4 regions of the Streptomyces sp. NPDC054770 genome follow, and region 1 is predicted to be linked to each of the others. Evidence: riboswitches for the same ligand, from Rfam matches in the RefSeq annotation. Region 1 holds a riboswitch; each other region holds the start of a gene.

Evidence for each region. A riboswitch is a leader RNA that binds a small molecule or an ion and turns the genes downstream of it on or off. The one in region 1 is predicted to bind cyclic di-AMP.
Region 2: another riboswitch for cyclic di-AMP. It lies ahead of ACWGKQ_RS21290 (M23 family metallopeptidase); the one in region 1 lies ahead of ACWGKQ_RS03900 (NlpC/P60 family protein).
Region 3: another riboswitch for cyclic di-AMP. It lies ahead of ACWGKQ_RS09130 (transglycosylase SLT domain-containing protein); the one in region 1 lies ahead of ACWGKQ_RS03900 (NlpC/P60 family protein).
Region 4: another riboswitch for cyclic di-AMP. It lies ahead of ACWGKQ_RS06230 (NlpC/P60 family protein); the one in region 1 lies ahead of ACWGKQ_RS03900 (NlpC/P60 family protein).

What each region holds. Positions count from the first base shown of each region.
Region 1 covers NZ_JBSHBL010000002.1:301,379-306,750, forward strand. The annotation lists gene ACWGKQ_RS03900 (NlpC/P60 family protein) at 1-1,694, opposite strand, end outside; cyclic di-AMP (ydaO/yuaA leader) riboswitch at 1,705-1,858, opposite strand; gene ACWGKQ_RS03905 (DUF1996 domain-containing protein) at 2,299-4,275, shown strand; gene ACWGKQ_RS03910 (lipase family protein) at 4,570-5,372, shown strand, end outside.
Region 2 covers NZ_JBSHBL010000023.1:24,313-29,684, forward strand. The annotation lists gene ACWGKQ_RS21280 (M16 family metallopeptidase) at 1-558, shown strand, start outside; gene ACWGKQ_RS21285 (M16 family metallopeptidase) at 555-1,943, shown strand; cyclic di-AMP (ydaO/yuaA leader) riboswitch at 2,135-2,298, shown strand; gene ACWGKQ_RS21290 (M23 family metallopeptidase) at 2,311-3,066, shown strand; gene ACWGKQ_RS21295 (GntR family transcriptional regulator) at 3,452-4,147, shown strand; gene ACWGKQ_RS21300 (HPr family phosphocarrier protein) at 4,402-4,683, opposite strand; gene ACWGKQ_RS21305 (bifunctional acetate--CoA ligase family protein/GNAT family N-acetyltransferase) at 4,860-5,372, shown strand, end outside.
Region 3 covers NZ_JBSHBL010000007.1:30,922-36,293, forward strand. The annotation lists gene ACWGKQ_RS09120 (CHRD domain-containing protein) at 1-28, opposite strand, end outside; gene ACWGKQ_RS09125 (polyprenyl synthetase family protein) at 161-1,171, opposite strand; cyclic di-AMP (ydaO/yuaA leader) riboswitch at 2,361-2,558, shown strand; gene ACWGKQ_RS09130 (transglycosylase SLT domain-containing protein) at 2,562-3,050, shown strand; gene ACWGKQ_RS09135 (HAD family hydrolase) at 3,064-3,870, opposite strand; gene ACWGKQ_RS09140 (hypothetical protein) at 4,020-4,610, shown strand; gene ACWGKQ_RS09145 (FAD-dependent oxidoreductase) at 4,646-5,372, opposite strand, start outside.
Region 4 covers NZ_JBSHBL010000004.1:180,826-186,197, reverse strand. The annotation lists gene ACWGKQ_RS06240 (tellurite resistance/C4-dicarboxylate transporter family protein) at 1-831, opposite strand, end outside; gene ACWGKQ_RS06235 (class I SAM-dependent methyltransferase) at 1,024-1,833, shown strand; gene ACWGKQ_RS06230 (NlpC/P60 family protein) at 1,868-3,016, opposite strand; cyclic di-AMP (ydaO/yuaA leader) riboswitch at 3,025-3,195, opposite strand; gene pcrA (DNA helicase PcrA) at 3,509-5,372, shown strand, end outside.

The DNA.
Region 1 (5,372 bases):
ATGGTGGGCGCGGCCATCATCGCCTCGGGCGGCGCCGTCATGGCCGCCGGCGCCGCGGCCATCGCGGGCATCGGGGCGGCCATGGGCGCGGCCATGGGTGTCGGCATCGGCGCCGTCATCTGCGTGGGCATCGGTGCCGCCATCGGGGTCGGCATCGGCGCTGCCATGGGCATGGGCATGGGCGCGGGCGCGGGCATCGCGGCCGCGGGTGCCGCCATCTGCGTGGGCATCGCGGTGGTATCGGCGTAGGCGTAGGCGTAGGAGGCGTCGGTGGACTGCATGCCTCCGGCCCAGGCGCCGGCCATGTCGGCGGCGGGTGCCGCAGGGAACGGGGCGGCCTGCGGTGTCATGGCCATGGGCGCGGCGGCGGGGGCCGCGGTCGGGTACGTGTACGTGTACGCGCCGGTGGCGTAGGCGGTGTCGGCGGCGGCCTGGGGCACGTCGGCGTAGGCGGCGGCCGCGTTCGGCGACATGACCCGGAAGCCGCCCATGTCCATCGGGGCCGGTGCCGGGGCGGGGGCAGCGGCGGCGGGAACGGCGGGTGTCGCGGTCGGGAAGGCGCCGGTGTTCGTGGGAGCCGCGGTCGGGAAGACGCTCGTGCCGACGGGGTTCGCGGTCGGGAAGACGCTCGTGCCCATGGGGTCCGCGGTCGGGAACGCTCCCGCGTCCGCCGGGGTCGGCATCGGGAACGTGCCCGTGGCGCCCGGGGTCATGATGCGGAAGGAGCCGCTGTCCCCCGGAGCCGGAGCCGGAGGCTGGGCGGGGGCGGGGCCCGCGTCCATGGGAGGCATCCCCGGGAAGCTGCCGGTCGCCGAGCTGCCGGGGGTCATGATGCGGAAGCCGCCCGTGTCCGGCGGGGGCACGGCTGCCCGGGTGGCCCCGCTACCGCCCGGCGTCATGATGCGGAACGTACCGGTGTCGGTCGCGGACACGATCGGGATGCCGCCCGTCTCGGTCATCGCGGGCGGCGCGCTGCGCTGGCTCGGTATGCCGATGGCGGGAGCCGGCGGCCACTGCTGCGTCGGGACCTGGGCCTCGGGCGTGGGCCACGGGGACGGTGCGGTCGGCACGGGCTGGGCTGCTGGGGCCGCGGCCGGTTCGAGCGCGGCGATCGCGCGCTGCCCGGTGCGCTGGGACAGCACCTCGCGGGCCTTGGCGATCTTCAGCTGGCTCTTGGTCTTGGAGGTACCCGGCGCCTGCCGCTGCGGCGCGGCGGCCGACAGGGCCCTGGGCGCGCCCGACGGCCCCGGGGGCAGCGCCGCGGCCGGCCCTGCCGTCAGCTCCAGCCTCGGGCGCTCCGGCGGCAGCGCGCGGACGACCTCGATGTCGGTCTGCGCGGACGGACCCGCGGTCAGCTCCAGCCGGGCCGGGCCGCTGTCCTCCAGCTGGCCGAGCAGGTCGGCGGCCATGGAGCTGACGGGCCGCCGCGGACCGGGCCGGGCGGGCTGCCGGTCGGAGGGGAGTGCGGCCGGGACGCTCGGCCCCAGCTTCGAGCGGGCGCCGTCGAACCACTCCCGGGCGATGTTGTCGAGGCCCGGGTCGTCGCGACGGGGCCGCTTGAACAGCGGGACGCCGCGGGAGCGCGAGCCCCCGCTCATCGCGCGCGTGGCGTTGTAGTTCCCGGTGGCGTTCTCGGCCTGGTCGTAGAGGCTGTCGATCCGCTGCCGAACCTCGTCACGGCTCTCGGGCGCCATTGAGGGGTCGTGCTCCTTCCGTACTCCGCCTACCGAGTTAGCTGTCGGGTTCGGGCGGTGAAGTCCGGAAGGCATGCCCTACGGCCCCTGCCCTCGCGGACGGTCGGCCGATTCACCCCAGTGGTCGGTTGGGTCCCCGGCTCCGGATTCGCCCCTGGGAGGCACCGGACTCGGCGGAGGCCGCGCGGCCCGACGGGATTCGCCGGGGGGAGCCGAGCGGCTTGCCCGTCAACTTAGCCAACTTGTGTCACTCGTGTGAAGGTTGAAGTGCGTAATGTCCGATACGTATTTGTGATGTTCGTCTTAGCGTTCGGAACTCGACGGTACGGGACGGCATTTGGCGCGCATCCATTGCTTTCGCAGGGTCACCGGGGCGTTGCCGTCGGTCGTGTTCTGCTGTTCCGGAGCTGTGTGGGAACAGGTGCTTTCTGTGAGGTCTCCGTGAATTCGCGGGTCCGTTGAACACGGCGGCGCCGGGGGCCGTATAGGGCCGGGGGATTTCCATGTCCGGCCGACCACGAGACGCAGGGGAACGACCTTGAGACCCAACAGGCGCAGACGCCCGACCGGCGCACAGCGCGCGACCTTCGCAGCGGTCGCCCTGATGCTCGGCGGCGCAGGATTGGTCGCGGTGAACGTCTATGCCTCGGCCACCGAAGGCGGCGGGGACCAGCAGGCCCAGGTCGCCACCGGCCATGTGCTGTCCGCGCCGACGGTCTACTGCCCCGACGTCGGCAGCCGGCTGACGTCGGTGCCGGACGGGGCCCGGGCCGACGTCGACCGTGAACTCGCCCAGATGGACCAGCAGATCGCCGCCGCCTACCAGCAACTCACCCAGTACGCCGCCGAGATCGAGCAGAACCCCGCCTTCGCCGGCCAGACGATCATCGACCCGCTGAAGGCGAAGCGGGCCGAGTCGCTCCAGCGCATCGCCGACGCCATCGGCCGCGAGGGCGACCGCCCGCAGGGCCTCGACGACCTGGCGGCCTGCGCCCTGCGCTCCTCGAACCAGGGCGACGGGCAGTCGGCGGCCCCCCAGGGCAGCGCCACGCCGAGCCAGAGCGGTCAGGGCAGCGCCGCGCCGAGCCAGGGCACCGGCATCGGCGGCCAGGGCGGCAACGGTCCGGTCGCCGCCGACTACGCGGACATCACCTCCGTCCAGCCCAATGTCAGCACCCCGGCCGAGCGGTCCGGCGGCTCCACCGGCACCTTCAGCTCCAGCTGCGGCGTCAACGCGAACGGCCTGTTCAACTCCGACAACGTGATCGTCGCGCCCGGTGTCTCCAACGGCGCCCACCACTTCCACGACTACATCGGCAACCAGTCCAACAACGCCTTCGCCAGTGACCAGGACCTCGCGAACGCCGACACCAGCTGCGCGGACCAGGGCGACAAGTCCACGTACTACTGGCCCGTGCTGCGGCTGCAGAACGGCAAGCAGGAGCGGGACGCCGACAAGCCGGGCGGCGGCACCGAGGGCAACGCCGGGCAGATCGTCACGGCGAAGCAGGTCACGCTGACCTTCGAGGGCAACCCGACCTCCAAGGTCACCGAGATGCCGCGGCTGCTGCGCATCATCACCGGCGACGCCAAGGCGTTCGTCAACGGCCCGACCAACGCCAACGCCTCCTGGAGCTGCACCGGTTACGAGAACCGGCAGCTCAAGGACAAGTACCCGCTCTGCCCCTCGGGCAGCGACGTCGTGCGCACGTTCAGGTTCCAGAGCTGCTGGGACGGCCGGAACATCGACAGCGCCAACCACCGCACCCACGTGGCGTTCGAAGGCCCCGACGGGAGCTGCCCGGCCGGTTTCCAGGCCATCCCGCAGCTGGTGCAGCGCATCGTCTACGACGTGGACGCGCCGAGCCTCCAGGACGGCGGCCGTACGGTCCCGCTGTTCGCGGTGGACTCGTTCCCCGAGCAGCTGCACAAGCCGGTCACCGACCACGGCGACTTCATCAACGTCTTCGACGAGAGCCTGATGCGGAAGATGGTCGACTGCATCAACTCGGGCCGCAAGTGCGGTGCGGGGGCCGACGAGCAGCCGCCGTCCGAGAGCGCCGAGCCGTCCGCGCCGGGCGAGCCGAGCGAGACCGCGAGCCCGGCCGACCCGCCGGCCCAGACGCAGAGCGCCGAGCCGTCCGAGCCGGAGACCACGCAGCCGTCGTCCGAGCCCCCGGCCGACCCGCCGGCCACCGAAACCGCGCCCGCCTCCGACAACGCCTCCGCCCCGGCCTCCGACGACACCGGGCTGCCGAGGGTCTACGCGACCGCGTCGCCGAAGAAGACGTCGACCACGAAGTCGTCGGGCGGCGGTGTCATCAGCGAGCCGACGGAGCGGCCCGACACCGAGGCGCCGGCCGCGACCGCCGCCGCCACGCCGGCCGGCACCGCGGCCGCCGTCCCGGCCGGTCAGGAGAGCCCGGGCACCGGCTCCGGGACGGAACCCCAGACCGAGCCGCAGGCGGTCCAGGGCGGTCTGGCGGAGACCGGCGCCCACCTCTGGCCCGCGGTCTTCGGCGGGCTGCTGCTGGCCTTCGGGGCCGTGCTGCTGTGGCGCGCCCGGCGGAACCAGTTCTGACCGTCCCTTCTCACGCGTCGCACGGCGCGTCCTGGGCGGGCTCGAACGCGGGGAGCATCTCTACTGCTCCGCGCTGCCGGGCCCGCCCAGGTGCGTTTCGCCGGGGCCGTGCCGGGTGACACGGCCAGGGCTCCGGGCCTGTTGACCGTCCGTCATATTACTGAACCGTAACCTTACGGCTGCTACCGCAGGTAATACATCGCTCGTTACCGTCGGGTAAACCGCACCCGCCCCGTCGGCCGCTCCGGGGACCCCTCCGCACCTCCCACGTCCAGCACGTCCAGGAGGTTCCCCATGCCTGTCCGCACGCCTGTCCGCGTTCGCCTGCTGGCCACCGCCGTCACCGCCGCCGCCTGCCTCTGCCTCCAGACCCTGCAGGCCACGGCCTCCCAGGCGGAGGTCTCCCGAGGCGTCACCATCCCCGCCTTCTACGACCCGCCGGCCACCCTGCCCACGGCCGACGGCGCCCTCGTCCGCACCGAACCCCTCCCGCTGGCCCTGAGCCTGCCGAGCCTGCCCGGCCCGCTGCCGGGCACCGCGACCCGGCTGATGTACAAGTCCACCGACTCGGCGGGCGACCCGGTCGCCGTCACCGGCGCCTACCTCGAGCCCGCTGCCCCATGGCTCGGCCCCGGCGCCCGCCCGCTGGTCGCGCTCGCCCCCGGCACCATGGGCCAGGGCGACCAGTGCGCCGCCTCCATGGGCCTGGAGTACCCGCTGATCCTCAACGGCCAGACGGTGTCCGTGGGTTACGAGGACCTGTCGATCTACCGGCTGCTCGCCGAGGGCGTCGCGGTCGTCGTCACCGACTACGTCGGGCTCGGCACCACGGACCGGCTGCACACCTACGTCAACCGGCTCGACGGCGCGCACGCCGTCCTGGACGCCGTACGCGCCGCCCGGAGGCTGCCCGGCGCCTCGGTCACCGCCGCCTCGCGGGTGGGCCTGTTCGGATACAGCCAGGGCGGCGGCGCGACCGCCGCGGCCGCCGAACTCCAGCCCGCCTACGCCCCGGACATCACTCTCTCCGGCACCTACGCGGGGGCGCCGCCCGCCGACCTCACCGCCGTCACCGCGGCCATCGACGGCAGCGACCT
Region 2 (5,372 bases), on a different contig from region 1:
GCGCTCACCGTGCTCGGCGGCGGCGAGTCCTCCCGCCTCTACAACCGCCTGGTACGGCGCGACCGGACGGCCGTCGCGGCCGGCTTCGGCCTGCTGCGGCTCGCCGGGGCGCCCTCCCTGGGCTGGCTCGACGTGAAGACCTCCGGTGACGTCGAGGTGCCGGTCATCGAGGCCGCCATCGACGAGGAGCTCGCCCGGTTCGCCGAGGAGGGCCCCACGCCCGAGGAAATGGAGCGCGCCCAGGCCCAGTTGGAGCGCGAGTGGCTGGACCGGCTCGGCACCGTCGCGGGCCGCGCGGACGAACTGTGCCGCTTCGCCGTCCTGTTCGGCGACCCGCAGCTCGCCCTGACCGCCGTCCAGCGCGTCCTGACGGTCACCGCCGAGGAGGTCCGGGAGGTCGCCAAGGCCCGGCTGCGCCCCGACAACCGCGCGGTGCTCGTCTACGAGCCGCTGTCCGCGGAGTCCGCCGAGCACACCCAGGAGGCGGGCCGCGGCGAGGACCCGGAGCAGGAAGCCACCGTAGAGGCCGGCAACGAGAACGAGGAGACGGCCAAGTGACCGAGCTCGCCACCATGGACTTCCACCCCCAGCCGCAGCCGGGCGAGGCCAAGCCGTGGGCCTTCCCCGCCCCGGAGCGCGGCACTCTGGACAACGGCCTGACCGTGCTGCGCTGCCACCGCCCGGGCCAGCAGGTCGTCGCCGTCGAAGTGCTCCTGGACGCGCCCCTGGACGCCGAGCCGGCCGGCCTGGACGGCGTCGCCACCATCATGGCGCGCGCCTTCTCCGAGGGCACCGACAAGCACTCCGCCGAGGAGTACGCCGCGGAGCTGGAGCGGGCCGGCGCCACCCTCGACGCGCACGCCGACCACCCCGGCGTCCGCATCAGCCTGGAGGTCCCGGCCTCCCGGCTCGCCAAGGGCCTCGGGCTGCTCTCCGACGCCCTCAGGGCGCCCGCCTTCGCCGAGAGCGAGGTCGAGCGGCTGGTCCGCAACCGCCTCGACGAGATCCCGCACGAGCTGGCCAACCCCAGCCGCCGGGCCGCCAAGCAGCTCTACAAGGAGCTGTTCCCGGCCACCGCGCGGATGTCCCGCCCGCGCCAGGGCACCGAGGACACGGTCGAGAAGATCGATGCGGCCGCCGTCCGCGCCTTCTTCGACCGGCACGTGCGCCCCGCCACGGCCACCGCGGTCGTCGTCGGCGACCTGACCGGCATCGACCTGGACGAGCTGCTCGGCGAGACCCTGGGCGCCTGGCGCGCCGCCACCGGGCAGCCCCGTCCGGTTCCGTCCGTGACCGCCGACGACACCGGGCGGGTCGTCATCGTGGACCGCCCCGGCGCTGTCCAGACCCAGTTGCTCATCGGCCGCGTCGGCTCCGACCGGCACGACCGCGTCTGGCCCGCCCAGGTGCTCGGCACCTACTGCCTGGGCGGCACCCTCACCTCCCGCCTGGACCGCGTCCTGCGCGAGGAGAAGGGCTACACCTACGGCGTCCGCTCCTTCGGGCAGGTGCTGCGGTCAGCCCCCGACGGCAGCGGTGTCTCGATGCTCGCCATCAGCGGTTCGGTGGACACGCCGAACACCGGCCCGGCCCTGACGGACCTGTGGACGGTGCTGCGCACGCTCGCCGCCCAGGGCCTCACGGACGCCGAGCGCGACGTGGCCGTGCAGAACCTCGTCGGGGTGGCGCCGCTCAAGTACGAGACGGCGGCGGCCGTCGCGGGCACTCTGGCCGACCAGGTCGAGCAGTACCTGCCCGACGACTTCCAGGCCACGCTGTACCGGCAACTGGCCGCCACCGGCACCGTGGAGGCCACCGCGGCGGTCGTGAACGCCTTCCCGGTGGACCGCCTGGTGACCGTCCTGGTCGGCGACGCGGCGCAGATCAAGGAGCCCGTCGAGGCCCTCGGCATCGGCGAAGTCACCGTCGTCGCCGCGGAGTAGGACACACGCGGGTGAAGAGCCCTGATGACCGTCGGGTCATCAGGGCTCTCGCGTGTCCGAATTGAGGTGGAGGTTGCCTGTCTGCCCTGTGGGATGCGCTACAAAAACCGTGATCCGTTTGGGCGGGGCGCGAGCGGCCTCGTAGGTTCTTCCGGGCTGTCCGTCAGGCACCGCGCCGCATCCGCGGCACCGGACAGCCATCGCCGAGTCCCCGTACGGCGCGAGCCAGGGGAGCCGGGGACCCACGCAGTCCCTGGGGTGAATCGGGCGCCCGCGCGTGTCGCGAGGGGGCCCGTAGGAGACCTTCCTGCTCCGAACCCGTCAGCTAACCCGGTAGGCGAGAGGGAAGGAAAGGACCAGCCTCTACATGGCGTTCATGTGCGCCTCCGGGAAGCACCGTCGTCCCGGCCGGGTGAAGCGCACCACCGCGCAGGCCGCCGGTATCGCGGCTCTCACCACCACCGGTGTCATCGGCACCGTCTCCGCCGCCCCGGCGCTCGCCGCCGAGAACTCCGTCGAGCAGACCGGCCTCACCCCGGTCATCACGATCAGCGACTCCGTCGCCGAGCAGATCGACGCCCAGGCCGCCGCCCAGAAGGCCGCCGCCGCGCGCAAGGCGGCCGAGGAGGCCGCCCGCAAGAAGGCCGCCGAGCAGGCCAAGAAGGAGCGCGCGGCCAAGGCCCGCGCCGCCCGCGAGGCCGAGCGCAAGCGCCTGAACACCTTCGTCGCGCCGATCAGCGACTCCTACGTCTCCACCGGCTACAAGACCGGCGGCTCCCTGTGGTCCTCCGGCGCCCACACCGGCATCGACTTCCACGCCGCCAGCGGCACGGTGGTGCACGCGGTCGGTACCGGCACGGTCGTCTCCACCGGCTGGGGCGGGGCGTACGGCAACGAGATCGTCATCAAGATGGCCGACGGCATGTACACCCAGTACGGCCACCTCTCGTCCATCGGCGTCTCGGTGGGCCAGCAGGTCACCCCGGGCCAGCAGATCGGCCTCTCCGGCGCGACCGGCAACACCACCGGCCCGCACCTCCACTTCGAGGCCCGCACCACCCCGGACTACGGCTCCGACGTCGACCCGGTCGCCTACCTCCGCAAGCACGGCGTGAACGTCTGAGGGAGCTGGACGCGGGTCCGGCGCCGAGACCGACGTGGGGGTTGCGGTGCGTGCGCCGGGCGCGGGTGCGCCGTGGCTGGTCGCGCAGTTCCCCGCGCCCCTGAAGGAGCGCTGCGCGTGACGCCCCTGAAAGGGGGTGCGGGCAACCCCCACGCACCCGCACCCGACCACCGAGGCGAACCCGGCAGCGCACTGCGGAAGCAACCCGTGAGATCTTCCGGAGCCCCGGCCCCTGTGCCGGGGCTTTCGTCGTTTTCGTGCACTTGCTGTCCAAAATATATCCCTGGATTCCGGTCCGCCGTCGGAAATTCCGGCTCATTGCAATAGAGTCACGGAACGAGCGCCACTCGGCGGCGTTTCACGGGGATTAAGGCGGAGGTCGGTCATGCGTATTCCGGCGCACTCGGTATGCACGGCGATCCGGGACGACATCGTCGCGGGTGTCTACGAGCGCGGCAGCCGGCTCACCGAGGAACTCCTGGCCCGCCGCTACGGCGTCTCGCGGGTCCCCGTCCGCGAGGCCCTGCGCACCCTGGAGGCCGAGGGCTTCGTGGTGACGCGCCGGCACGCGGGTGCGTGCGTCGCCGAACCGACCGAGCAGGAGGCCGCCGACCTGCTGGAGATGCGCATGCTCCTGGAGCCGCTCGGCGCCTCCCGGGCCGCCCAGCGCCGCACCGAGGCCCATCTCAAGGTGCTGCGCGGGCTGGTCCGGCTGGGCCAGGAGCGGGCCAGGCGCGGCAACAGCGAGGACCTGCGCTCCCTGGGCGGCTGGTTCCACGAGACCCTCGCCCAGGCCTCCGGAAGCCACGCCCTGACCTCCACGCTCACCCAGCTGCGGCACAAGATCGCCTGGATGTACACCGTGGAGACGCCCGCCAACCCCGTGGAGTCCTGGACCGAGCACGGCGCCATCGTGGACGCGGTGGCACGCGGCGACGGCGAACGCGCCCGGGCGATCACGGCCCTGCACACCGAGCGCTCGACGGCCTCCCACCGGCTGCGCTTTTCCGGCGCCACCGAACGGCCGAACGGTGTGAGGACTTCGCAACATCCCGTAAACATGTCGGGCCTGCGGCATTAACACGCGCGCCGTATACAAAGAGGTGTTATTCGGCGGGACCTGTTTTCGCTGCCCGAATTCAAGCGCGCCGGGAATTCACGGTCGCGCCCCTTTCGTGCGCCCACGGTAAAGCCGGGTACCGGGGCCTTGGCAATGTCACGGAATTGCGGCACGTGACCGGTGGCACGATGGCCCGACGCGGACGGCGGGGAAACGGCGAGGCCGCGCCGACCCCCGTGGGAGTGGCGCGGCCCCGGACGTGCGGGTGCAGGCGCTCAGACGGTCTCGGGGAGTTCCTCGAGACCCTCGGCGACCAGCTTGGCCAGGCGGTCGAGGGCGGCGTCGGCGCCCTCGGCCTCGGAGGCGAGGACGATCTCCTCGCCACCCTGGGCGCCCAGCCCCAGGACAGCCAGCATGGAGGCCGCGTTGACGGGGTTGCCCCCGGCCTTGGCGATCGTCACCGGGACGCCTGCGGCCGTGGCGGCTCGGACGAAGATGGAAGCGGGGCGGGCGTGGAGGCCCTCGGCCCAGCCGACGTTGACGCGGCGCTCAGCCATGTGATGCTGCCCTTCGGTGTTCAGGGTTGTCTAGACCAGTTTCCCATATCGTGAAGCATGCCCGGAGGGGGCGTAGGCCCCTCCGGGTGTGTCGTCGGACCGCGGCCTCGCTCCGACTCCCGTCCTCCACAGACTGCCTCGCGCCGTTGTCGGACGCGAGCCGTACTCTGGGGCCCATGCAGACCCCGGCGGACCCGCAGGACAGGCACGAGTACCCGTCCCACTGGGAGGCTGACGTGGTGCTGCGCGACGGGGGTACCGCGCGCATCCGGCCCATCACCGTTGATGACGCCGATCGCCTGGTCAGCTTCTACGAGCAGGTCTCGGACGAGTCGAAGTACTACCGCTTCTTCGCGCCCTACCCCAGGCTCTCCGCCAAGGACGTCCACCGCTTCACGCACCACGACTTTGTGGACAGGGTGGGACTCGCGGCCACCATCGGCGGCGAGTTCATCGCAACCGTACGCTATGACCGCATTGGCGCCGACGGGACGCCCGCCTCCGCGCCCGCCGACGAGGCCGAGGTCGCCTTCCTCGTCCAGGACGCCCACCAGGGCCGGGGTGTGGCCTCCGCCCTCCTCGAGCACATCGCGGCCGTCGCGCGCGAGCGCGGGATCCGCCGCTTCGCCGCCGAGGTGCTGCCCGCCAACAGCAAGATGATCAAGGTGTTCACGGACGCCGGCTACACC
Region 3 (5,372 bases), on a different contig from region 1:
TCTTGCGGCGTGTTGCGTCGATGACCATGATTCCGTTTTCTCCCCCTGTGTCAGCCGACGCCCCCTGCGTCGGCTTCTGGGGAGGAGTACGGAACACGTCCTGGATTGGACTCAGTCCAATAAAGTGACCTGGGTCACATCGCAGCGGGCCCAACGGCTGCTACCCGGCCCGGTGCACCACCGCATCGCACAGCTCCATCAGCGCGTCCTTCGGGTCGCACTCCGGCAGCGGAGCCAGCGCGGCCCGCGCCTCCTCCGCGTACCGGACCGCATCCTTGCGGGCGAGGTCCAGCGCCGGGTGCGCCCGCAGCGCAGTCAGGGCCTCCGCGTGCCGCGCGTCGTCCGTGAGGTCGGAGTCCAGCAGCTCGCACAGGGCGATGTCCTCGGCCAGCCCCGACCGGGCCGCCAGCTCCCGCAGCCGCAGCACCGGGAGCGTGGGCACACCCTCCCGGAGGTCGGTTCCGGGAGTCTTCCCGGATTCGCGGGAGTCGGAGGCGATGTCCAGGACGTCATCGGCGAGCTGGAAGGCGACACCGAGCCGTTCGCCGTACTGGGTGAGGACGTCGACGACCGTCTCGTCGGCACCGGACAGCATCGCGCCGAAGCGGCAGGAGACGGCGACCAGCGAGCCGGTCTTGCCGCCGAGCACGTCGAGGTAGTGCTCGACCGGGTCACGGCCGTCCGACGGGCCCGCCGTCTCCAGGATCTGGCCGGTCACCAGCCGTTCGAAGGCGAGGGCCTGGACCCGGACCGCCTCGGGGCCCAGGTCGGCGAGGATCTGGGAGGCGCGGGCGAAGAGGAAGTCGCCGGTGAGGACGGCGAGCGAATTGCCCCAGCGGGTGTTGGCACTGTCGACGCCGCGCCGCACGGAGGCCTCGTCCATGACGTCGTCGTGGTACAGCGTGGCCAGATGGGTGAGTTCGACGACGACGGCCGACGGCACGACACCGGGCGCGTACGGGTCGCCGAACTGCGCGGCGAGCATCACCAGCAGCGGGCGGAACCGCTTGCCTCCGGCCCGTACGAGGTGCTGCGCGGCCTCCGTGATGAACGGGACCTCGCTCTTGGTGGCTTCTAGCAAGCCTTCCTCGACAGCCGTCAATCCGGCCTGGACATCGGCTTCCAGAGCCTGGTCCCGCACGCTCAGCCCGAACGGCCCGACGACGGTCACGAGGGGTCTCCTGTCTGCTGGTGTCTACTGGCGATTACGCGGTTTGTCGATAGGTCGCTGCCCTCACTCAAGTCAGCGTATCCGGTCAGGTTTCGATCACCGATAGCGCCCACGGTTACACCCCGGGCGCTATCAGATCACGACCGTTATGTTTTTGATCAGCCGATACGACCTGACATCTACTGACTTAACAGGAAGTGCGGACAGTTGTCCCGAACCTCGGCTCCGACCGTGTCCGGACGGCCGTCCGGCGGCGAGCCTCCCGGACGAACCTCCCGACTGACTACTGCCCGGAAACGGCCCCGCCTCTCCCGGCCGACGTCACCTGCCCGGGCGTACCCCCTCGGCCGCCCACCGAATCCGGCCGTGGCACCCGGTGCACGAACGGCGGCACCTCATACACAGGTGTACATCCTTCTTCCACCACGACCTCCGCGCCTCCTGACTTACACCCTCCGCGCCTCCTGACCCACCCCGCGGCCTTCCACGCCGGACCACGGGAGCATCGACACCCGAACCGCCCACGACCGCCGCCGCGGCCCGCTCCGCGGACGGCTGCCATGACAACGACGCGCACCACGGCGGAGGTTCCGCCTTCACGACGGACACGCACACCGGGAGATCCCGCCGTCCTGGCCGCCTTTCCCCCACCCCCCACGTGACGAGTTTCACGTGCGCACCCGGCAGCCCAACTTCCCGGCCACCCCCGGCCGGTGGCACGCGCGCGTAGCCGACGCTTCCGAAGTTGACGGGGGCCGCACCGGAGAGGCACCCGATCGAGCGAACAAGGCCGCCGCCGACAGACGTCCACCTCGCCACACCACCTCGACTTATCCGAAATTCACTATAATCCGACAATTCGGACTCATCATCGAAATGAAGACACCGGGACATTCCGTCGAACCAGGAAATAGAGGGATTCAACGAATCCCTCTTGTCTGATTTGCCGCTATTGCGGTTTCGTGAGGTAGGTCACGAAAGGCCAGGCGGGGCAGAGCCGGTAAGGCGACCCTTCCTTCCCTTTCCCTGCGGGCCAGTTGAGGGTTGGCAGCCGCAAAGGATCAAGTGCCTCATAGGCCTCACTCCAAGCTCAATCGGTGTGTTGTGCGCATCAGGTACTTGTTCCGGACATGTGCTCTCGCATACGTTCCGGCTCGCCGGGCGGACGCCGAATCCTGCCGCCGCCCGTCGTAACCCATCGACGAGTTCATTCGCACGGCAGGAGCGGGGGACCCAGGTAAGCCGCCGGACCGGGCGACCGACGTCACGGACAGACGTCGTTCCGGAACGGCTAGGGGTGAAGTCGCATCGCCTTCGGGCGGTACGACCGGGCACTCCCCGGGCCCGAACCCGACAGCTCACCTCGCAGGCGACGGAGAGGAACAACGCCATGCTTGTTGCCGCCCAGCACCGCACTCCCCGCCGTAACCGCATCATCCGCACGCTCGTCGTCGCCGGCACCGGCGCCGCCGTCCTTGCCCTCCCGCTCATCGGGGCGACCACCGCCTCCGCCGCCGGGTCCTCCACCTCGACCGCCTCGACGACCCTCGCCGGGTACCCGAACAACCTCGACGGCTGGATCCGCGAGTCGCTCGCGATCATGAGGGAGAAGAACATCCCGGGCAGCTACAACGGCATCTACCGCAACATCATGCGGGAGTCCTCCGGCAACCCGCGGGCCATCAACCTCTGGGACTCCAACGCGGCCAAGGGCATCCCGTCCAAGGGCCTGCTCCAGGTCATCGACCCGACGTTCAACGCCTACCACGTGGCCGGCACGTCGTTCGACATCTACGACCCGGTCGCGAACATCACCGCCGCCTGCAACTACGCCGCCGCGCGGTACGGCTCTATGGACAACGTCCACGGCGCGTACTGACCGACGCTCCGCGTCAGTTGAAGAGTCTTTCGAGGACGACGGCGATGCCGTCGTCCTCGTTCGACGCGGTGACCTCGTCGGCCCGCGCCTTCAGTTCGGGATGAGCGTTGGCCATGGCCACCCCGTAGGCCGCCCACTCGAACATCGGGATGTCGTTGGGCATGTCCCCGAAGGCGATGGCCTGTGCGGGGCGCAGCCCCAGATGGCCGGCGGCCAGCGCCAGGCCGGTCGCCTTGGTCACCCCGCACGGCTGGAGCTCGACGGTCCCCGGCCCCGACATGGTGACCGTCGCCAGCGACCCGACCACCGCGCGGGCGGTCGCCGCCAGTTCGTCGTCGGACAGGGTGTGGTGCCGCAGCAGCACCTTGCTGATGGGCGCGCACCACAGGTCGTCCCGCCGGGCGACGCGCAGCGCCGGCAGGGTGGGGTGGGGCATCAGGTAACCAGGCTCGATGAGCGTGAGCCCGTCAACGCCGTCCTGGTCGACCGCCGCGTACACCTGACCGACCTCGGCCTCGATCTTGCCGAGCGCGGTCTCCGCCAGCTCCCGGTCCAGGGTGACCGACCACAGCAGCCGGTCCGCGCCGGCGTCGTACACCTGCGCGCCCTGGCCGCAGACCGCGAGTCCCGTGCAGCCGAGGTCGTCGAGGAGCGGGCGCACTCTCGGTGCGGGACGGCCGGTGACCACGAGGTGCCGGGCACCGGCCCGGCCGGCCCGCGCGAGCGCGGCGAGCGACCGCTCCGAGAGGGTGTCGTCGGCACGCAGCAGCGTGCCGTCCAGGTCGGTGGCGATCAGTGAGTACGGGGAGGGTGCGACCATGATCAGAGAATACGGACAGCACGCCGCTGGGACTCACTGTGCGTTTCGGCCTCAAGTGACGCCCGCCTCCGCCGTGATGGGGCCGTTGTCAGTGGCGGGCGTTACGTTCTCGGTGAGTCGGTTTCGCTGATCTGACGGGGGCGCTGGTGATGGCTGACGGGCAGGGGGACTTCCGGGCATATCTGCTGGAGGCGGCGACCGGGGTGCTGGAGCGGTTCCCGCTGGAACTGCGGCCGGAGATCTACGCGCTGTCCTTCCGCATCTGGCGGGTCGACGACGACAACCGCAGACCCTTTGTGGCGATCGGCTACAACACGGAGATCCAGTACGAGGCCGAAAGACGCCCCGACGACCCGGGCGAGGCCCGCTGGAACTACGCGTGCTGGCTCCTCGACGGCTTCGAGACGCTCGGCAACTGCCCCGAGGACCCGGTCGGCGGTGCGCTGTACGTCGAGGAGGTCCGGCGGCTCGGAATCTGGTTCGACGGGGACGGCGACGCCGCCGAACTGGACGCCGCACGCGAGCTGTTGGCCCTGCACTTCGCCGACGCGTGTGTCCGGCTGGCCCGGGATCTGCACGACGGAGGCCGGATCGAGAAGGTCCTCGGGCGGCCGCTGCCGGTGGTGGTCTTCGACATGTACTGCCCGGGCTGGGAGGTCGAGGCCACGGAGGCGGCCAACCCGCCGGAGCTGATCGAGGAGTTCCTGGCCTGGCAGCGGGCGGCCGAGGAGGCGGCATAGCCTTCGGGGCCGGGTGACGATCCGGCCCCGGGGTGTCAGGCGTGGGCCGCCGCCAGGTGCCTGGCCAGGCGCGGTGAGGCGAACTCCGTGCCGCACACGAACCGCATCACCGGGCCGTACGACGCCGCCGCCGGGAGCCCCGTGAAGTACAGGCCGGGCACGGAGGAGACGTATCCGGCGCCGAGTCTCGGCGCGCCGCGGCTGACCGCGACCCGGGTGCGCAGTTCGGGGCCGAGGAAGTCCATCGCGGCGATGTCCACGCGGTAGCCGGTGGCGGCTATGACGTGGTCGGCGGTGAGGCGGTCGGTGCCGCCGTCGTGGCTGCGGACGGTGAGGACCGGGGCGCCGTCGGAGGTGTCGGCGCCGGTCACGGCGGCGACCTCACGGACCTGGACCTTGCCCTCGAAGCGGTCGCGCAGCCACCAGGCGCCGAGCGGACCGAGCACCCGGCGGACCAGGTAGTGGCGGGTCTGTGCCGGGAGGTAGCGGTAGGGGTGCGGGTAGTAGCTGAGCGCCCACAGTGACCAGGCCCGGCCGAACGGCGACTCGGGGCGCAGCTTCGGCTGGTCCCAGGGCGGGGCCCCGAAGGCGACCCTGCCGCGGCCTCGCGAGACCACCCGGACCTGGGCGCCCGCCTCGGCGGCGAGGGCCGCCGTCTCCAGCGCGGACTGCCCGGCACCGACGACGATCAGGTCCGTGCCGGAGAACCGGGTCAGGTCGTGGTGCTGGGAGCTGTGCGAGACCGGCCCCGCCGGTCCGTCC
Region 4 (5,372 bases), on a different contig from region 1:
CAGTGTCGCCGCCGCCGTCATCCCCATCGGGAATACCGTCGCCCAGCGGCGCACGTCGTAACGGAGCCGGGGCCATGCCACCTCCGCGGCCAGCAGCACGACGTACCAGGCCAGGTCCAGGACCAGCAGCGCCACCGTCACCGTGCGCAGGACACCGCTGTCGTCGTCGTTCCACAGGTACAGCCGCGCACTGTCGGCGCCCAGCAGCCGCGCCCCGGCCAGCGCGGAGATCGCCAGCGCACCGCCCGCCACCCACTGGTCACCGGGTCCGGCGGCGATCTGCCGCCACTCGAACCGCGGCACGGCGAGCCCGTACATCGCCAGCCCCAGCCAGAAGAGGACCAGCGCGAGGTGCGCGAGCCACGCCGTGGTCACGGCCGCGGCCAGCGTCGCTCCCAGCACGGCCAGACCCTGCGTGGCCACACAGGCCAGGAACACCGCGCCGGACATCCGCGGTCTCCAGTGCCTCACGACGAGGACCAGCAGCGGCGGCCACAGGACCGCCGACAGCGCCAGCAGGGCCCCGGCGGGCGTCTGCCACCCGAGCGCCGAGAACCGCGTCCCCAGCACCGTCGTAGCCGCCACGGCGGTGAGCGCGCCCGGCGTCCGTGCCTCCGCCGCCCACCGCCGGCGGTCGAGCACCAGCCGTACGACGAAGTCCGCGGCCAGCGCCGCCCACATCGCGCAGGCAAGCACCAGCGCCACCCGGGACACGGTCTCCGCCCCCGCCAGGTGCAACCCCACCGACATGATGCCGGTGGCCATCACAGCGGCCCCCGCCGCCGGCGGACGCTGCGCCCACCAGGCGCGCAGGAGTGAAATGCCGGACATGCCGCTGATGCTAGGGAGAGCCGGCCACGGCAGGAACGGGCCACGCGCGCGTGCGGCCCGAAAACCGCGCGGTCGCGGGACAGCGGCAGCGGAAGCCGTCCGCCTTCCAAGCCGTCCGCGCTGATCAGACGGTGGGCTAGGGTCGTGACGACACGTCGATCTCGGCTGAGGTCAGGGAGGGCGCCGGTGACGATGACGACGTTCGACAAGAGTGAGCGGTTGATCTGGGCGGGCCGGGGGGCCGCTTATGCCGGAAGCTTCGCCAAGCTGTGCGCCCATCCGGTGTCGCGGTTGCTCGATGCCGCCGAGGTCGGACCAGGCGCGCGGTTGCTGGACGTGGGGACCGGGCCGGGGACGGTCGCCGCGGCCGCGTGTGTCCGGGGCGCGACGGTGACGGCCGTGGATGCGGAGCCGACCATGGTCGAGTTGGCTGTTCAGGCCGCACCCGCGGCTGATGTGCGGGTGGCCGTTCTTCCCGCGCTTCCCTTCGCCGACGGAGAGTTCGACGCCGTCGTGGCCAACTTCGTTCTGAACCATGTGGGCCGGCCCAAAGTGGCGCTGGCTGAGCTGCGCCGTGTGGTGCGGCCCGGCGGCTGGATCGCGTTGACGACATGGGCGGCGCCGCCGGCGCCGGGACAGGCTCTGATCGGCCGTGCGATCGAGGCCGCGGGTGCGGTGCGCCCACCGCATCTGCCCGCAGGGCTGGCTCCTGAGGATGATTTCCCCCGTGACGAGAGCGGCCTGACCGGGCTGATGGACGCGGCGGGGCTGCGCGAGGCGGAGTGCGCGACCTTGCGTTGGGATCACCGCGCGAGCGCCGACGAGTGGTGGAGCGGTCCTGCGAGCGGAGTGGCGTTCGGCGGGCAGCTGGTGCAGAGCCAGACACCCCGGATCCGCGCCGAGATCAAGCGTCACTTCGATGTGTTCAGTTCGGAGTTCGCTGCCGAGGACGGTCTGCTGGCCCTGCCGCATGCGGCCCTGCTCGCGCGCGGGCGCCGCTGACCCGGGCGTCTGCAGATGCCGGCCTGCAGTCGGCTCAGGCCGGGCGTACCACGCTGTGGATGATCGACTCGCCGCCGTAGTAGATCGACTCCTCCCGGACGTAGGCGCCGGGCTTCGGGGCGTGGATCATCATGCCGTTGCCGATGTAGATGCCGACGTGGCTGACGTCGTCGTAGAAGAAGACCAGGTCGCCGGGTCGGGCGTCGGCGAGGGAGACGGTGGTGCCGGCGTTCACCTGGTCGTAGGTGGTGCGCGGCAGGGAGACGCCCGCGGCCTTCCAGGCGGCCTGGGAGAGCCCGGAGCAGTCGTAGGAGCCGGGGCCGGTGGCGCCCCAGACGTACGGCTTGCCGATCTGTGCGCGGGCGAAGGCGATCGCCTTGGCGGCCTTCGTGGCGTAGGCGGAGGAGGAGCCGCTCGACGTGCCGGAAGAGGAGCTGCCCGATGCGGCGGACGACGACGTCTCCTGCTCGGCGGCCGCGGCCTGCTGCTTCGCCAGCTCCGCCGCCTTGCGGGCCGCCACCTCCTCCTGCTGCTTCTCGATCGCCGCCAGCCGCGCCTTCTCCGCGGCCGTCAGCTGCGACAGCAGCTCCCGCGCGGAGGCCAGCTTCGTCTGGACGGTGGTCTTGGCGGTCTTGAGGTCGTCCTGCGTCTCGGTGAGCGTTTCGAGGCTCTTGGCGGCCTCCTGCCGCTTCCTCATGGTCGCGGACTGCTGGGTGACGTAGTCGTCGACCGCGCCCTTCTGGCGTGCGGTCAGCCGGCTCATCAGCTGGTCCTGGTCGAAGTAGTCCTGGGGACTGTCCGCGAGCAGGAAGGTCGCCGTGTCGGGGGCGGCGGCCCCGGTCCGGTACTGGGCCGCGGCGAACGAACCCAGCTCCTCACGCGCCTTGTTCAGCCGGTCCGTGCGCTCGGCGACGTCGTCGAGCAGGGTGTCGACCTGCTTGCGCTGCCGGCCGGTCCGCTCCTTGGCGGCGTTGTACTTCTCGGTCGCCGACTCCGCCTGCCGGTAGAGCGAGTCGACCTTCTTCTCGACCTCCTCCAGGCTCGGCTTGCCGTCCTCGGGGGGCGCGGCCTCGGCCGTCTGGGAGAACAGGGCCATGGAGGTGAGGGCGGCGGTGGCCAGCGCGGGGGTGCGTATGCCCGCCGCGCGCGTTCCTGACGGCCGGGACTTGCGGTGCGACGCCAACGGAGGCGACTCCTTCCACGTTCCGCCTACCGAGTTAGCTGTCGGGTTCGGGCGGGTGGTTCGGAAGGGTTGCCCTACGGTCCGCTCCCCGGAGGGGAGTCGGGACCGATTCACCCCGGGATCGGTGGGTCCCCGGCTCCGGATGCGCGGCGGCGCCCCGGACTCGGCGGAGGCCGTGCGGCCCGGCGACGTTCGCCGGTGGGGGTCGCGCGGCCCGCCTCGCACGCTAACCAACTCGTGTGGCCTCTGTGAAGGTTGATGTGCGATATGCCCGATACATTTTCGTGACCTTGTTGTTAGAACTTGTTAAGGCAAGGTCATCTGGGACGGTATGAGTGACTTGTTCGGAAGGGTGCCGCTGGTTCGCGCTGGGGGAGTGCGGCTCCGTGCTCCGCGCCGACCTGCCGTGACGGAGCGGAACCGGTCGGTCACCCGGGCGAGTTTTCGGGGCGGCGACCGGTTGTCGGTGGGGCGCCCTAGACTCGGAGAGCGATGAGCAGCCTCTTTGACGACAGCTTCCTGGCGAGCCTCCAGGCCCCCCGCGGCCATGACGAGGAACCCCCGCCGCCGCCCGAGGACGAGCACGCTCCGGAGTCGATTCCGGACGATCTGTTCGGCGGGAAGTTCGACGTGCCCCCGGACCGAGACGCCTACTACCGCGACGGCGCCGCCCGCCCGGCCCTGGACCCGGCCGCGCTCCTGGACGGGCTGAACGACAACCAGCGGGCGGCCGTGGTGCACGCCGGCTCCCCGCTGCTCATCGTGGCCGGCGCCGGTTCCGGCAAGACGCGCGTGCTCACCCACCGCATCGCCCACCTGCTCGGCGCGCGCCAGGTGCACCCGGGCCAGATCCTCGCGATCACCTTCACCAACAAGGCCGCGGGCGAGATGAAGGAGCGGGTCGAGCACCTCGTCGGCCCGCGCGCGAACGCGATGTGGGTGATGACCTTCCACAGCGCCTGCGTGCGGATCCTGCGCAGGGAGAGCAAGAAGCTCGGCTTCACCTCCTCCTTCTCGATCTACGACGCGGCCGACTCCAAGCGCCTGATGGCCCTGGTCTGCCGCGACCTGGACCTCGACCCCAAGCGCTACCCGCCGAAGTCCTTCAGCGCCAAGATCAGCAACCTGAAGAACGAGCTGATCGACGAGGAGGACTTCGCCGCCCAGGCCGCCGACGGCTTCGAGAAGACCCTCGCCCAGGCCTACGCCCTGTACCAGTCGCGGCTGCGCGAGGCGAACGCCCTCGACTTCGACGACCTGATCATGACGACGGTCAACCTGCTGCGCGCCTTCCCGGACGTCGCCGAGCACTACCGCCGCCGCTTCCGGCACGTCCTGGTCGACGAGTACCAGGACACCAACCACGCCCAGTACGCCCTGGTGCGCGAGCTGGTCGGCACCGGCGCGCCCGACCTGCCCCCCGCCGAGCTCTGCGTCGTCGGTGACGCCGACCAGTCGATCTACGCCTTCCGGGGCGCGACGATCCGCAACATCCTCCAGTTCGAGGAGGACTACCCGAACGCGACGACGATCCTCCTCGAACAGAACTACCGCTCCACGCAGACGATTCTGAGCGCCGCCAACGCGGTCATCGAGCGCAACGAGTCCCGCCGCCCGAAGAACCTGTGGACCAACGCGGGCGCGGGCGCGCAGATCACCGGCTACGTCGCCGACACCGAGCACGACGAGGCGCAGTTCGTCGCCGAGGAGATAGACCGTCTGACGGACGCGGGCGAGGCGAAGGCCGGCGATGTCGCCGTCTTCTACCGCACCAACGCCCAGTCCCGCGTCTTCGAGGAGATCTTCATCCGCGTCGGCCTGCCCTACAAGGTCGTCGGCGGGGTCCGCTTCTACGAGCGCAAGGAGGTCCGGGACGTCCTGGCCTACCTGCGGGTGCTGGCCAACCCGGAGGACTCCGTCCCGCTCCGGCGCATCCTCAACGTCCCCAAGCGCGGTATCGGCGACCGCGCGGAGGCGATGATCGACGCCCTCGCCCAGCGCGAGAAGATCAGCTTCCCGCAGGCGCTCAGGCGCGTCGACGAGGCGTACGGCATGGCCGCGCGGTCGACGAACGCGGTCAAGCGGTTCAACACGCTGATGGAGGACCTCCGTACGGTCGTGGAGTCCGGCGCCGGACCCGCCACCGTCCTGGAGGCGATCTACGAACGCACCGGATACCTCGCCGAGCTGCAGAACTCGACGGACCCGCAGGACGAGACCCGCATCGAGAACCTCCAGGAACTCGCCTCCGTGGCACTGGAGTTCGAGCAGGAGTCCGGAGAGGGCGAGGAACAGCCCGGGCTCGCCGCCTTCCTGGAGCGGGTGGCCCTGGTCGCCGACTCCGACCAGATTCCCG